DNA from 2 places in the Arthrobacter sp. FW306-07-I genome. Region 1 is predicted to be linked to the other one. Evidence: riboswitches for the same ligand, from Rfam matches in the RefSeq annotation. Region 1 holds a riboswitch; the other holds the start of a gene.
The links. Region 1 has a riboswitch for thiamine pyrophosphate ahead of thiC (phosphomethylpyrimidine synthase ThiC). Riboswitches for the same ligand answer to the same signal wherever they lie in the genome.

Region 1 (6,926 bases):
CGACATCCCAACCCTTCAAGGAACCACGCTGCCCCTCAAGGGCATCCGGCGTGCAGCGGCTAAGCAAATGGTTACCGCATGGCAAGCACCTGCATTTCATCTCACCGTCGAAGTAGATATGACAAACGCCCTCACGGTGAAATCGGTGTCCCCCCAGTCAACCGTGACTGACCGACTCATCTCTGCCGCAGCCACCGCGTTATCGGAAAATCCGGAACTCAACGCCCACTACTCCGAGGAAGGCGTGACCACGTTCGAGGACATCAACATCGGGATCGCGGTCGCAACGGATGCCGGACTGACCGTCCCCGTCATTCACCGTGTACCCAGCATGAGCCTGCCCGACATCGCCCAAAGGCGGCGTGAAGTTGTCGAAAAGGCCCGTGCCAGGAAGCTGGGCATGGCCGACATTTCAGCAGGAACCTTTACCATCTCAAATCTTGGGATGCTCGGCATCGACCGCTTCGATGCGATCATCAACGTCCCACAAGTGGCCATCCTCGCCGTAGCTTCCACACGCCAGCGGTACGTCATGCTGGACGGCCACGCCGAATGGCGCCCCATATCCGAACTCACCCTCACCTGCGACCACCGGGCCGTAGACGGATCCATGGGGGCCGTCTTCCTAAAAAGGCTCAAGGAACTCCTCGAAGCCCCCATCACCACGCCCTAGGCAAGCAACCCCTCACAGAAGGCGATCATGGCGACAGCATCAACTAAAGAGTCCTGCCACTCCCCGGCTTTGAGACAAAACCAGCCCGTCGGACCGCAACACCTGGAGCGTTATGTTGCCCGGAAAGCCCCCGGGCCAACCCGCACCACCACATTAGACCTTCCCAGTTAGGCCCACGAGCTTTCCCATGGGCTGCCATGGTCGTGAACAGCATCCACCCCACGGGCGTTGCGGTGTCGACGTTCCCCCGCCGCCCAGTGAGCTGCCGTGGCAGTCGAGGCTCCGTGCACGGAAAGGTCCTATGCGAGGGCCCGCGGCGGCAGTCGCAGGCCCTCGCCATTTCTAGGGGTTGAGGCGGGCGGGTTCGGGGAGGTAAACCTTGCCACCGGCTTCGCGGAACTCTGCGCTTTTGGCGTTCATGCCCGCGATTACTTCCTGCTCGGATGCTCCACCGAACTGGTCCCGGATGTCTTGGCTGATCCGCATGGAACAGAACTTCGGCCCGCACATCGAACAGAAATGCGCCGTCTTCGCCGGCTCCGCGGGCAGCGTCTCGTCATGGAACTCCTCCGCCGTGACCGGGTCCAGGGACAGCGCGAACTGGTCGCGCCACCGGAACTCGAACCGGGCCTTAGAGAGGGCGTCGTCGCGTTCATGCGCGCCCGGGTGGCCCTTGGCGAGATCCGCTGCATGGGCCGCGATCTTGTACGTGATCACTCCGGTCTTCACGTCATCCTTGTTCGGCAACCCGAGGTGCTCCTTAGGCGTGACGTAGCACAGCATGGCGGTGCCGTACCGGGCAATCTCCGTGGCCCCGATCGCGGAGGTGATGTGGTCATACCCCGGTGCAACATCGGTTACCAACGGCCCCAGGGTGTAAAAGGGTGCCCCGTCGCAGAGTTCCTGCTGACGTTCGACGTTTTCACGGACCAGGTGGAACGGGATGTGACCGGGTCCTTCGACCATGACCTGCACGTCATACTTCCAGGCCCGCTTGGTCAGTTCGGCCAGGGTGTCCAGTTCAGCGAACTGGGCCGCGTCGTTGGCATCCGCCGTGGAACCCGGGCGCAGACCGTCACCCAGGGAGAACGCGACGTCGTACTTGGCGAAAATCTCGCACAGTTCGTCGAAGTGCGTGTAGAGGAAGTTTTCCTGATGGTGCGCCAGGCACCAGCCGGCCATGATCGACCCGCCACGGGACACGATCCCGGTCACCCTGTTGGCGGTCAGCGGAACGTACCGGAGCAGGACCCCGGCGTGGACGGTCATGTAGTCCACACCCTGCTCGCACTGCTCGATCACGGTGTCCCGGTAGATCTCCCACGTCAGCTCGTTGGCCTGCCCGTTGACCTTTTCCAGCGCCTGGTAGATCGGCACCGTGCCAATCGGGACCGGAGAGTTACGGATGATCCACTCACGGGTCGTGTGGATGTCATCGCCCGTGGAGAGATCCATCACCGTGTCGGCGCCCCACTGGGCCGCCCACTGCAGCTTGTCCACCTCCTCGGCAATGGAGGAGGTCACCGCAGAGTTGCCGATGTTGGCGTTGATCTTCACCAGGAACGCCTTACCGATGATCATCGGCTCGGACTCGGGGTGGTTGATGTTGTTCGGAATGATCGCCCGGCCGGCGGCGACTTCGGAGCGGACCAGTTCAACGTCGCAGTTCTCCCGCACCGCCACGAACCGCATCTCCGGGGTGATGATGCCCCGTTTGGCGTAGTGCATCTGGGTGACGGTCCTGCCGTCGACGGCACGCCGGGGAACAGGCTGGGCACCCTTCCACTCGGCCGACGCAGCACCGCGCCGCACCGCGGACCTGCCGTCATCGAGCAGGTTCCGTTCCCGGCCACCGTAAGGCTCGGTATCGGCCCGCAATTCGATCCATTCGGACCGGAACGGCTCCAAGCCCATCACCGGATCACTGCCAGGCCCCGCTGTCCGGTAGACCGTGAAGGGAGGATTCTTCACCCCGTTCGGCGAATCCTCCAAAGCGATCTCCGTGACAGGGACGCTAATGGCGTGTTCCGGGTCATGGGCATACGCGAGCGAATGCGAATTCATGGCGTTCATGAGTGATTTCCTACTTCCTTCGCCGGCATGACCCGGACAGGTTCAACGGTCACGAACTGCATCAGCCCGATCTCAGCCCCTGCACCAGGGCCCCCGTGTGGATGTGACCAACCTTACAGAGCAGTCGGCGAGACGCAACAGGCCCCCACTGACAGTGCTTCCGGGGCGTTGGTCATCTGGGTTATCAACAACCAGCCTTGGCAGCGTAGAAGAATCCACTAATTCCGCTGTCTGAGATCGCCGCAGCAACTCTCTTGAGCTGCCGTGGAGATCTCGGACAGCAGGCCCTCTTAAAAAGATGGTCTACTGAAAGTAGAGATCTGGATGACAGCTCACACCGCCCGAATAGGGCACACCCAAACCTGGCACCGGGCGTCTTGACTTGGGTCCAGAAAGAGGAACTTGGATCCGGGGCCACTGAAAGGCTTGGTCCCGCCTGCGCCCACACCCGGGGCTACTGCTGCAATGGGAGCTACCCCAACGGCTCCCGACCTCCAGCCGTGGCTAACCCCACTTGACCCCAGCTGTGGACGGAATAGAGTCACCACGGTCAGCTTGTCTGAGCCTAAGCACGTTGACGGAGCCTTGGGCATGTAACGGGCTGAATCGACGTCACCTTAAAGGCCATAGTGGAAGGATCCCTGGGATTCTCTATTTCCCGTGGATAGTCTGGGGCAGGACGCCAATTAGCGAGGGTCAGTGAGAACGTGAACGTGATCGAAGCAGCTGCTGCGGTAATCGGCCGGAACAATGTCACCATGTTCGGCCGGGATGATGGGCCTGTGATGATGTTTGCCCACGGTTTTGGCTGCGATCAGGCGATGTGGCGGAAGCTACTGCCCTATTTCGTTGATGATTACCGGCTGGTGCTTTTTGACCATGTTGGTGCAGGGCACTCGGACATCAGTGCCTATGACTGGGAGAAGTACGGAACCCTGGACGGGTACGCGTCGGACCTGCTGGAGATTTGCGCCGCTCTCGGCCTTGAGAACGTCATCCTGGTGGGCCATAGTGTCAGCACGATGATTGCCATGATCGCGGCAGTGCAGGACCCGGACCGTTTCTCCCACCTGGTCCTGCTTGCCCCTTCACCCCGTCATACGGATGACCCCTACGACGGCTACGTGGGCGGATTTTCGCGGGAAGACATCGAGGGCCTGCTGGCATCTCTAGACAGCAACTATTTCGCCTGGGCCGCGGCCGTAGCGCCCATGGTGATGGGCAACCAGCAGGAGCCGGAATTAGCGGAGGACCTGCGGGTGAGCTTCTGCCGGACAGATCCGTCCATCGCACGGCACTTCGCCGGGGTAACCTTCTTTTCCGACTCCCGCCCTGAACTGAAAAAGGTGCGCACCAACTGCCTGATTCTGCAGTGCTCGGACGATCGGCTTGCCCCGCCGGAAGTGGGCGCCTACCTGCACAAGAATGTGCAACACAGCACCCTGACGCAACTCCATGCCACCGGCCACTGCCCCCACCTCAGCGCTCCGGAGGAAACGGCCCGGGCGATTCTGCACTACCTCGACGCCCGCTCGTGACAGGTGCCCCCGGCCCACCCCCGCTCCACTTACGGGTGGGTACTCCCCCAGGGCCTAACGTCATGCTTTCCGTATAGGCGTCATCGCAGAATTCGAACGTTCCCTCATCAAAGAACACCGGAGGGAAGGGATCCCCCTGGCCACGGAGCGCTGCGCCTACAAGGGACCGGAACACCCATATGTCGGAACAGGTACGTCGGAACAGGCTGCAGAACTGGTAGAGCGCGCCGCAACCAGTTCCGAACGCCGTCCTTGCCTCAATGATCTGGGCTTTCCGGGCAGAGAACGCCAGCGGTTGGGCCGGCCGCGCGGTTCAGGTCCCACGGCAGCCCCAGCCGTCTAGGGTGAAAGATATGGAAAGGACCAAGTCCGGGGAACTGGAAGGGCAGAGATCGATCAACGAACTGCTCGACCAACCCATCGGTGACTCACCCGTTCAGTTGGGGCTGCCCATCCTCCTACATGTGAAGCCCGGCCAGTTCCGGCGACTCTCCTGACCCACCACGCCTTCCCACAGGTGCGGCAGCGCCTCGTCGGCTCCTCCAAGGAGGACCGGATCCAAAGATGAAATGTCCCTGAAGCCGAGGTTGGGCCGGTTGTGCACGCTGGCGGGCACGTGGAGCCCTCTGCACAGCTCATAGGCTGTCCCCCCTTGTGTACAACGCGCCCCGATCCTTGCTCCCGCCAAAACCGGCGATGGTCTCCATGCCAGCTCCAGGGAGCAGCTTCTATAGATCGAACTCAGAAGTAGCTCAGAGTCCGTAGACGTTTTTGCGTGTCTCGATGTAGCGTCCCCGGGCCTCGGAGCCCCAGTGTCCGTCGGGTTCGTAGGCCGCTTCAACGCTTCGGTGCCAGTCGGGAAGGCTTCCGGAGGCGGCCCATGCCGCTTGTCTAGCAGCCCCTAGCGCCACGTATTCTTTGGTTGTCGGGATCTCGACGGGCATCCCGAAAATGCTGGCTGCGGCCTGGCGCAGTGCCCTGGACTTCGATCCTCCGCCGATCAGCAGCACTTTATCCGGCGCCACACCGGACTGTTTAAGAATGTCGATGGCGTCGGCCAGTGAATTGAGTACACCCAGAACGGAGGCGCGGGCGAGGTTCTGCGGGGTCATGTTGCTTCTGCGCAGTCCGGTCAGGGATCCGGTCGCGTGGGGAAGGTTGGGGCTCCGCTCCCCGTCCAGATACGGAAGGAATGTCAGCCCTCCTGCGTCCGGGTCGGCGGCCATTGCGAGGGAATCAAGTGCCGACAGGTCTATGTCAAGCATTGAGGCGGTCGCGGTCATGACCCGGGCGGAATTGAGCATGGCCAGGAGGGGTAACTGGTTGCCCGTGGCGTCCGCGAAGCCGGCGACCGCCCCGGTCGGATCCGGGACGGCGGATGGTGTTGTGGTGAAGACGGTTCCGGAGGTTCCGATCGAGACGACGATTTCGCCGGGCCGGACGCCCAGTCCCAGGGCTGCTGCGGCGTTATCACCTGCACCTGCTCCCAGGAGCGCCCCGTCAATTCCCCACCCACTTTGCACGCTTCCGGCCGGTTCGTCAGAGGGCACTACCCGTGGAAGCTGAGGAACGCGTCCGAAGAAGCGTTCCAGCAGGTCGGTTCGGTAGGTGCTGGTCACGGCGGAATAGTAGCCGGTGCCCGAGGCGTCGCTTCGGTCGGTGGTGAACTCGCCGCCCAGAGCGCCGTTGAGCCAGTCATGAGGCAGCACTACTTGTGCGATCCGATTCGCAGCGTCCGGTTCGTTACGTGCCAGCCATGCCAGTTTGGTGATGGTGAACGAAGCGACAGGGACAAGGTTGACGGCGTCGACCCACCTTTCGGGTCCCAGTTCTTCCCGGAGCCGCTCCGCGTCTTCAGCGCTGCGGGTGTCATTCCACAGCAGAGCCTCATACACGGGTGTTCTGGAACTGTCGAGGGCGACCATTCCATGCTGCTGGGCGGCAACACTGACGGCAGCAACGGAACCACCCAGACGGTCCGCGCCGGCTGCCTGCCACGATTCACGCAGGGCGGATGTCCAGACTAGGGGGTGCACCGATGTGCGGTCGGGGTGCGGGGCCGCTGCCGAAGAGATGACGTCTCCGCTCTGTGCATCCACGGCGAGAACTTTGCAGGACTGGGTGGAGGAATCCACTCCGATGACCGTGCTCATTGGTTTTTCTCCTCATCTCTCATGTCATTGAGGGCTTTGGCCAGCGGCTCATCAATGATCAACGTGGTGACAAAGCCGGCCCTGGCCACGGCACGCACTGCCTCCGCCCTGGCTTCCCCCTGGGCGATGGCTATCACCTGGGGGGTGCGCTGCAGTTGCTTGATAGTGACGGCTATGATGCGCTCGTTCAGCCCGGATTCGACCGGGGCACCCGCTGAGTTAAGCAGCCGTCCCGAACATTCCGCTATGGCCCCGGCCAGCACCGCTTCCTCGCGCACTGCCGGGTCTGCCCTCTCCCATACCGTGGAGCTGCCGGCCTTCCAGGCGCCGATTGCCACGACGGCCAGGTCAAGGGAGTCAGCCTTGGCCAAGGCCCCGGCGATCTCCGGTTGGCGGCGCAGTCCCGATGCCGTCCTCGGATCCTCAACGACCAAGGGCGACCACAACGGCCAAGTGAGACCGCCGCTCAAATGCCCAAGCCGCTGAATC
Region 2 (6,926 bases), on a different replicon from region 1:
GGCGCGCAGGGCGTTGGTGTGCTGGCTGCGGCGCATCAGGTCCTCGGCCGTGAGCAGGACCTGGCTGACGGTCACGCCGTGGGCGCCGAAGGCCTGGGTGTAGCGGGCCATCAGCAGTCCCTGGCCCACGCTGGCGGCGGCTTGCTGGGTGGCGAGGTCGCGGGGCCGCTTTGCCAGCCCCAGCGGAGCCAGTCCGGCGGCGATCGCGCCGGAGGACACCAGGATGATCTCGGCGCCGGCGTTGCGCTTGGCCGCCAGCGCGTCGGCCAGGGCCGTGAGCGACTCTTCCGAGATGCCGCCCTTGATGCTGGTCAGCGAGGATGACCCCACCTTCACCACGATGCGCCGGGCACCTGCCAGCGCACTTCGGTCCGCGGTGCGCTGGGCAGGGTCAGCCGTGGTGCTCTTAGAGGTCATCGTCCGCTTCCAGTCCGCTTTCCTTGAGGGGCTGGGCGGCGCGGCGGCCGCTGACGGATTCGGTCCAAATCCCGGCTTTCCGCTCCGCCTCAAGCTCGGCGCGGGCGGCAGCCTTGGCATCCCGGCGTTCCTGCTGCTCCTCGCGCTTCTGGGTGCGGGTGGGGCGGTCACCGATATCGGCGAACCGCGGATCAGTGCCGCGCGGTGAGGCCAGGAGTTCGGCACCCGCCATCATGGTGGGCTCCCAGTCGAAGACGACGCCGTCATCCCCGCCGATGACCACGGTGTCCCCCGGCTTGGCGCCCTGCTTGAACAGCTCGGTCTCCACGCCGAGCTTGGCCAGGCGGTCTGCGAGATAACCAATGGCTTCCTCGTTGGTGAAGTCGGTCTGCTTGACCCACCGCTCGGGCTTTTCGCCCAGGACGCGGAACAGCGGCTCCAGGTTCTTCTCCTCGCGACGGATCTTGAACCCTGCCTCATTCACGGCGCGGGGCCGCAACACGGCGGGCTGGACCTTGGGCGGGGCGGCGGCTACGGCGTCGCGGGCGGCCTGGACGATCTCGGCCATGGCGAAGCCGAGCTGGCGCAGTCCCTCGTGGCTGGTGGCGGACACTTCGAAGACGCGGTAGCCGCGCGATTCGAGTTCCGGGCGTACAAACTCTGCCATGTCCTTGCCGTCCGGCAGGTCCACCTTGTTCAGCGCAACCAGGCGGGGGCGGTGGTTCAGGGGAACCACTTCGCCGTCCTGGCCGGCATAGCTCATGTCGACGGCGTACTTCTCCAGCTCCCCCTCGATGATGGCGAGGTCGGAGAGCGGGTCCCGGTCCGATTCCAGGGTGCCGCAGTCCAGCACGTGCACCAGGGCAGCGCAGCGCTCAACGTGGCGCAGGAAGTTGTGGCCCAGGCCGCGTCCCTCACTGGCGCCTTCGATGAGGCCGGGGACATCGGCGATGGTGAAACGCACATCGCCTGCCTGCACCACGCCGAGGTTGGGAACCAGTGTGGTGAACGGGTAGTCGGCGATCTTGGGGCGGGCGGCGGACATCGCTGCGATGAGGCTGGACTTGCCCGCGGACGGGAAGCCCACCAGTGCAATGTCCGCGATGGACTTCAGCTCCAGCACGATGTCGCGGGAGTCACCCTCAAGGCCCAGCAGGGCGAAGCCAGGGGCGCGGCGCTTCTGGGAGGAGAGTGCTGCGTTGCCGAGCCCGCCCACGCCTCCGGCGGCCGCCACGTACTCGGCACCTTCACCTACGAGGTCGGCGAGCAGGGTGCCGTCCTTGGTCTTGACCACGGTACCGTCCGGCACGGGAAGCACCAGGGTCTCGCCGTTCTTACCGCCGCGCCAGTCACCCATGCCGGGACCGCCGTTGCTGGCATGCCGGTGGGGTGCGTGGTGGTAGTCGAGGAGTGTTGTGGTCTGGTGATCGACGCGAAGGATCACGTCACCGCCGTTGCCGCCGTTGCCGCCGTCGGGTCCACCCAGGGGCTTGAACTTCTCGCGGTGGACGGAGACGCATCCGTGGCCGCCCGATCCGCCGGATACGTGCAGGACTACCCGGTCTACAAAGCTGGCCACGTGGATCTCCTCAAATGCTGTTTACCTGGCGTCCGGAACGCCACATCGATTGTAATGCGGTTAAAAGAACAGTGGAGCGGACCCACAGGCCCGCTCCACCGCTTCAGAACTTGTTGTTACTCTGCAGCTGCAGCAGCAACGATGTTGACCACGCGACGACCGCGGCGGGTGCCGAATTCAACGGCGCCCGGGGTCAGTGCGAACAGGGTGTCGTCACCGCCACGGCCAACGCCGGCGCCCGGGTGGAAGTGGGTGCCACGCTGGCGGACGATGATCTCGCCTGCGGAAACTACCTGGCCGCCGAAGCGCTTGACGCCGAGGTACTGAGCGTTGGAATCGCGACCGTTGCGAGTGGAGCTCGCGCCCTTTTTATGTGCCATCTGAAATGCCTGCCTTTAAAATTCTGGGGAATCTGTTGGAAAACCTGAACAGTAACCGGTGGGTTACTTGATGCCGGTGATCTTGACCTTGGTCAGTTCCTGGCGGTGACCCTGGCGCTTCTTGTAGCCGGTCTTGTTCTTGTACTTCTGGATGACAATCTTAGGACCACGGAGGTCCTGGAGGATTTCAGCCGTAACAGTTACCTTGGCCAGGTCAGCGGCGGCGGAGGTGACTTTGTCACCGTCAACCAGGAGCAGTGCGGGCAGCTCGATGGTGCTGCCGGCTCCACCGGCGACGCGGTTCAGGGTAACGAAGTCTCCAACGGAAACCTTCTCTTGGCGGCCGCCTGCGCGGACAATCGCGTACACCACTTGGGAACTCACTTCTCTCGACGTTTATTACAAAATTTGCGTGCGGCACCCGGCTCGGAAATTGGCTGGGATCCCGCTGTGCCTCAACGCCGTGGATTCCCCGGGGAAATCCGTGAGCCGTCCCGGTGGAGCAGTCCGCTTGTTATACACAGCAGAATGCCCCAGGGTCATAACCCAAGTGTTGGCGTAAGCACCGAAGATCCAGAATACGCTAAATCCGTCCACGGCCGCAAATGAGGCTGGTTCCGGCGGCCCCGCTGTGGTAGTAACCACAAACCCGGCGGGCAGCACCGCAACCATGCCACTCCATCATAGCGGCGGCGCTGCCGGCAGCGGTCAGGAATGAAGTCTCGGCGCGTCGAAGAATTCCACTTCCAAGCGGCAGGACTGCTTGAACGCGGTGACCATCGCTGCTCTTTCATGGTCCGACGCTTTCCGCCCCGCCCCATCCACGATGGCGATGGCCCGGCGGGTGGCTTCGGCGAAGCCCTCGTCGGCGTAGGTGCGCAGCCACGCCGCGTAGGCGTGCCCTTCAGGCTCACAGCTGGAAAGGAACTGGGAGTGCAGCTTCCTGCCCACCTCGGCGTAGAGCCAGAAGCAGGGCAGGACGGCTGCCGCCAGGACTGCGTAGCTGCCCGACGCCGATGCTGCTGTGAGGTGGTCAACGTAGGCCTTGGTGACGGGGCCCAGGCCGCCCTGGACCGGCCGTGTGCTGAGCCAGGAGCGGTGGAGTTCCGTTTCCACTTCGAGGCAATTCTGGGCCGATCCTGCCCAGAACAATTGTTCGGCCTCCGAGGGGGCCAGGGCGCTGGTGCGGGCCAGAACGCGGGAGTACCCGTTGAGGTAAAGGGCGTCCTGGGCCAGGTAGTAGGCGAAGTCCTTCTCGGCCAGGTCTCCCGCGGCCAGGCCGCGGATGAAGTCAAGCGCGTAGATGTCGTCGAGGTCCTGTTGGGCTTCCGTCCATAGCCGGGCCGCGAAGCCGCCTTCCTGCAGTGCCGGCCGCAGATGGTGGAAGTGGTGCACTGGCCCGTTCCCCCGGCCCACTGACAGCTGGCCCGAGTTCTCGAGGGCGCCGGCCAGCCAGGGCTTGACGGTCCGCAGTGTTGCTTCCCAGTCGCCCAGGCGTGCCTGCACGGTTGCCATTGCGGAGGAAAGGGAGCATCCCGTGCCGTGGCTGTTGCGGGTGGCAATACGGGGTCCCGGGACTTCCACTATCTCCTCCCCGAGCAGGCCCGCGGTGTTGACCAGAGCGTCCGGACAGCGCTCCCCCGCCAGGTGCCCGCCCTTGACCAGGATTGTGGCCCCGGTGGCATCGGCCAGGCGCCTGCCCTGGGCCAGCGCCTCATCCCAGCTCTCCGCAGGGGCAGCGCCCATCAGCATGGCAAGCTCGGGCAGGTTGGGGGTGATGAGGTGGGCAAGGGGCAGCAGTTCCCGAAGTGCCGCTTCCGCCGATTCCTTCAGCAGCCGGTCGCCGCTGGTGGCAACCATCACCGGATCGAGAACCACGACGTCGGGACGCACCTTTTCGAGCCAGCCGCGCACAGTGCGGATCACTTCCCTGTCACCCAGCATGCCGATCTTGACGGCGTCGATGTTGATGTCGTCGCTGACGGCATCCAGCTGCTGGGCCAGGAAAGCGGCCGGAGGAACGTGCACGGCCTGCACGCCCTGGGTGTTCTGGGCTGTGAGGGCGGTGATGGCGGCCATGCCATAGCCGCCATGCGCGGCGATGCTCTTAAGGTCTGCCTGGATGCCCGCTCCGCCTGACGGGTCCGAGCCCGCGATGGAGAGGACGCGTGGAACGTCACGGCCTGCCGGCAACGCAGTGGGTGCATCGAATGCAGCTGGCAGGGGCATGGAAAGGGTTGAAGACAAGAGACATCCCTTCGCCGGTACTAGCCGGACAGGTTCAACGGGTGTGGATCTCAGCCGGCCTTTTGCGCGGCACCCCGTGTCGGTTTCCAGCCTAGCCGCTGGGGCGTATTCCCAGGAAAGGTGACAGCACCTGCCGCAAAGGGGTGGGTGCCGCACGCAGGAGTCCCCGCCCTGGGACTGTTCCCCGTGTCATTCACCGGGGAACCGTCCACAAAGCGGGGACTCCTGAATGTGTCTTTGTTGCCTGTCCGGGGCTTCCGGCTTACAGCTCCGAAGCCGGGACGCCGACGCCGAGGATAATCGGTTCCGCTGCCGCCTTGCCCGGTTCGGCGGTGGCCTGTGCCTTATCCATTTCCGGGGCCTTGGCCGCGTGCGAATGGCCTCCGGCAGTCGACTGGACGTTTTCGTGGTGCTGGACGGCGGTCTCGTTGGCGGCACCCTGCGCACGGCTGGCACCCCGGTGGCGCCGCGGACGGCGCTGCCGGGACTGTTCCAGCGTGTGGTCCGAATAGTCCTTTTCGCCTGGAACTTCCACCGCGGTGCGGGCTTCCGCTCCCCCGGCTTCAGCCCCTGATTCCGGCGTGGCCGGTGCCGGTGCGGACGGTTCGGCTGCCTGCGGCACCTCCGCGGTCCTGGCCGGAGCGTCCTCCACGGACGACGCCGGCTGGCCCAGGTGGGCGAACGCTTCAGCGAGCCGGTCCAAGGTGAGAGCCGGCTTGGGCTGCTGCTCCTCCGCATGCTCCACGAACGGAAGCGGGACTTCCTCGCCACCGAATGTCAGGACAGCCGCCGGACGCGTGGGGGCGTCGGCGTCGTGTTTCTCCTCCGCCGGAGCCGGCGCAGGCGGGGCGGCGGGCACCTGCCGGGTTGCCGCCACCTCTTCGTCGTGCAGGTGGGCGGCGTGGGCAGCAGCGGCGATGTTGGCCAGGGCAAGGCGGGTTGCTTCTGCCTTGGCATGCCGCTCAGCGTCCGTAGGGTCCGGGTGGACGGTGTGGACCTGGACGGCAGGAGCCGGAGCGGCCTCGGGCTGCTGGCCGTTGCGTCCGCGCCGCCGCTTTCGTTCGGAACGTGCGCCCGGCTGGTTGTTGTCGGTCCGCTGGCTTTCGGTGCGGTGGGCTTCCGGCCGGGCTTCGGGCCGGTTGTCATTGCGCTGGACGTGGTGGTGCTCGGCGGCCACGACATTGGCCCTGCGGTGCTCCACGGGATCGTCGTGGGTCACCACGCCGCGGCCGGCGCAGGCCTCGCACTGCTCGCCGAAGACTTCCAGGAGCCCGGTGCCCATGCGCTTGCGGGTCATCTGGACCAGGCCGAGAGAGGTCACTTCGGCAACCTGGTGCTTGGTCCGGTCGCGGCCCAGGCATTCCACCAGGCGGCGCAGCACCAGGTCGCGGTTGGATTCGAGCACCATGTCGATGAAGTCGATCACGATAATGCCGCCGATGTCGCGCAGCCGCAGCTGGCGTACCACTTCCTCGGCAGCTTCGAGGTTGTTCTTGGTGACGGTTTCCTCGAGGTTGCCACCGCTGCCGGTGAACTTGCCGGTGTTGACGTCCACCACGGTCATTGCCTCGGTGCGATCGATCACCAGGGAGCCGCCCGAGGGAAGGAAGACCTTCCGTTCGAGGGCCTTGTGGATCTGCTCGTCGATGCGCCAAGCGGAGAAGATGTCCTGGTCCTTGGTCCACTTCTCGAGGCGGCCCACCAGGTCCGGGGCCACGTAGGTTACGTAGGCCTCGATGGTGTCCCAGGCTTCCTCGCCCGAGACGATGAGCTTGGAGAAGTCCTCGTTGAAGACGTCGCGGACCACCTTGATGGTCAGGTCCGGCTCGCCGTAGAGCAGTTCGGGGGCCAGGATCTTGGTGGAGGCCGACTGGCTTTCGATGCCTTCCCACTGGGCCCGCAGCCTGTTGATGTCGTGCGTGAGCTCTTCCTCGGAAGCGCCCTCGGCGGCAGTGCGAACAATGACGCCGGCGTGCTCGGGCAGGCGGTCTTTGAGGATGCGCTTGAGGCGGTTCCGTTCGACGTCGGGCAGCTTGCGGGAGATGCCGGTCATGGACCCGCCGGGTACGTACACCAGGTAGCGTCCGGGCAGCGAGATCTGGCTGGTGAGGCGGGCACCCTTGTGGCCCACGGGGTCCTTGGTGACCTGGACCAGGACGGTATCGCCGGACTTCAGCGCGTTTTCGATGCGGCGCTGCTTGCCCTCGAGGTTCACCGCTTCCCAGTTGACCTCGCCGGCGTACAGGACCGCGTTGCGGCCGCGGCCGATGTCCACGAACGCCGCTTCCATGGACGGCAGGACG

Region 2: another riboswitch for thiamine pyrophosphate. It lies ahead of thiD (bifunctional hydroxymethylpyrimidine kinase/phosphomethylpyrimidine kinase); the one in region 1 lies ahead of thiC (phosphomethylpyrimidine synthase ThiC).

Annotation. Positions count from the first base shown of each region.
Region 1 covers NZ_CP084551.1:91,188-98,113, reverse strand. Annotated here, with positions in the region: gene LFT46_RS21120 (dihydrolipoamide acetyltransferase family protein) at 1-673, shown strand, start outside; gene thiC (phosphomethylpyrimidine synthase ThiC) at 1,016-2,746, opposite strand; TPP riboswitch at 2,744-2,853, opposite strand; gene LFT46_RS21110 (alpha/beta fold hydrolase) at 3,460-4,284, shown strand; gene LFT46_RS21100 (hypothetical protein) at 4,638-4,781, shown strand; gene xylB (xylulokinase) at 5,037-6,437, opposite strand; gene LFT46_RS21090 (sugar-binding transcriptional regulator) at 6,434-6,926, opposite strand, start outside.
Region 2 covers NZ_CP084550.1:2,529,990-2,536,915, forward strand. Annotated here, with positions in the region: gene proB (glutamate 5-kinase) at 1-417, opposite strand, end outside; gene obgE (GTPase ObgE) at 407-1,996, opposite strand; gene rpmA (50S ribosomal protein L27) at 2,113-2,376, opposite strand; gene rplU (50S ribosomal protein L21) at 2,440-2,748, opposite strand; gene thiD (bifunctional hydroxymethylpyrimidine kinase/phosphomethylpyrimidine kinase) at 3,085-4,605, opposite strand; TPP riboswitch at 4,613-4,710, opposite strand; gene LFT46_RS11725 (Rne/Rng family ribonuclease) at 4,886-6,926, opposite strand, start outside.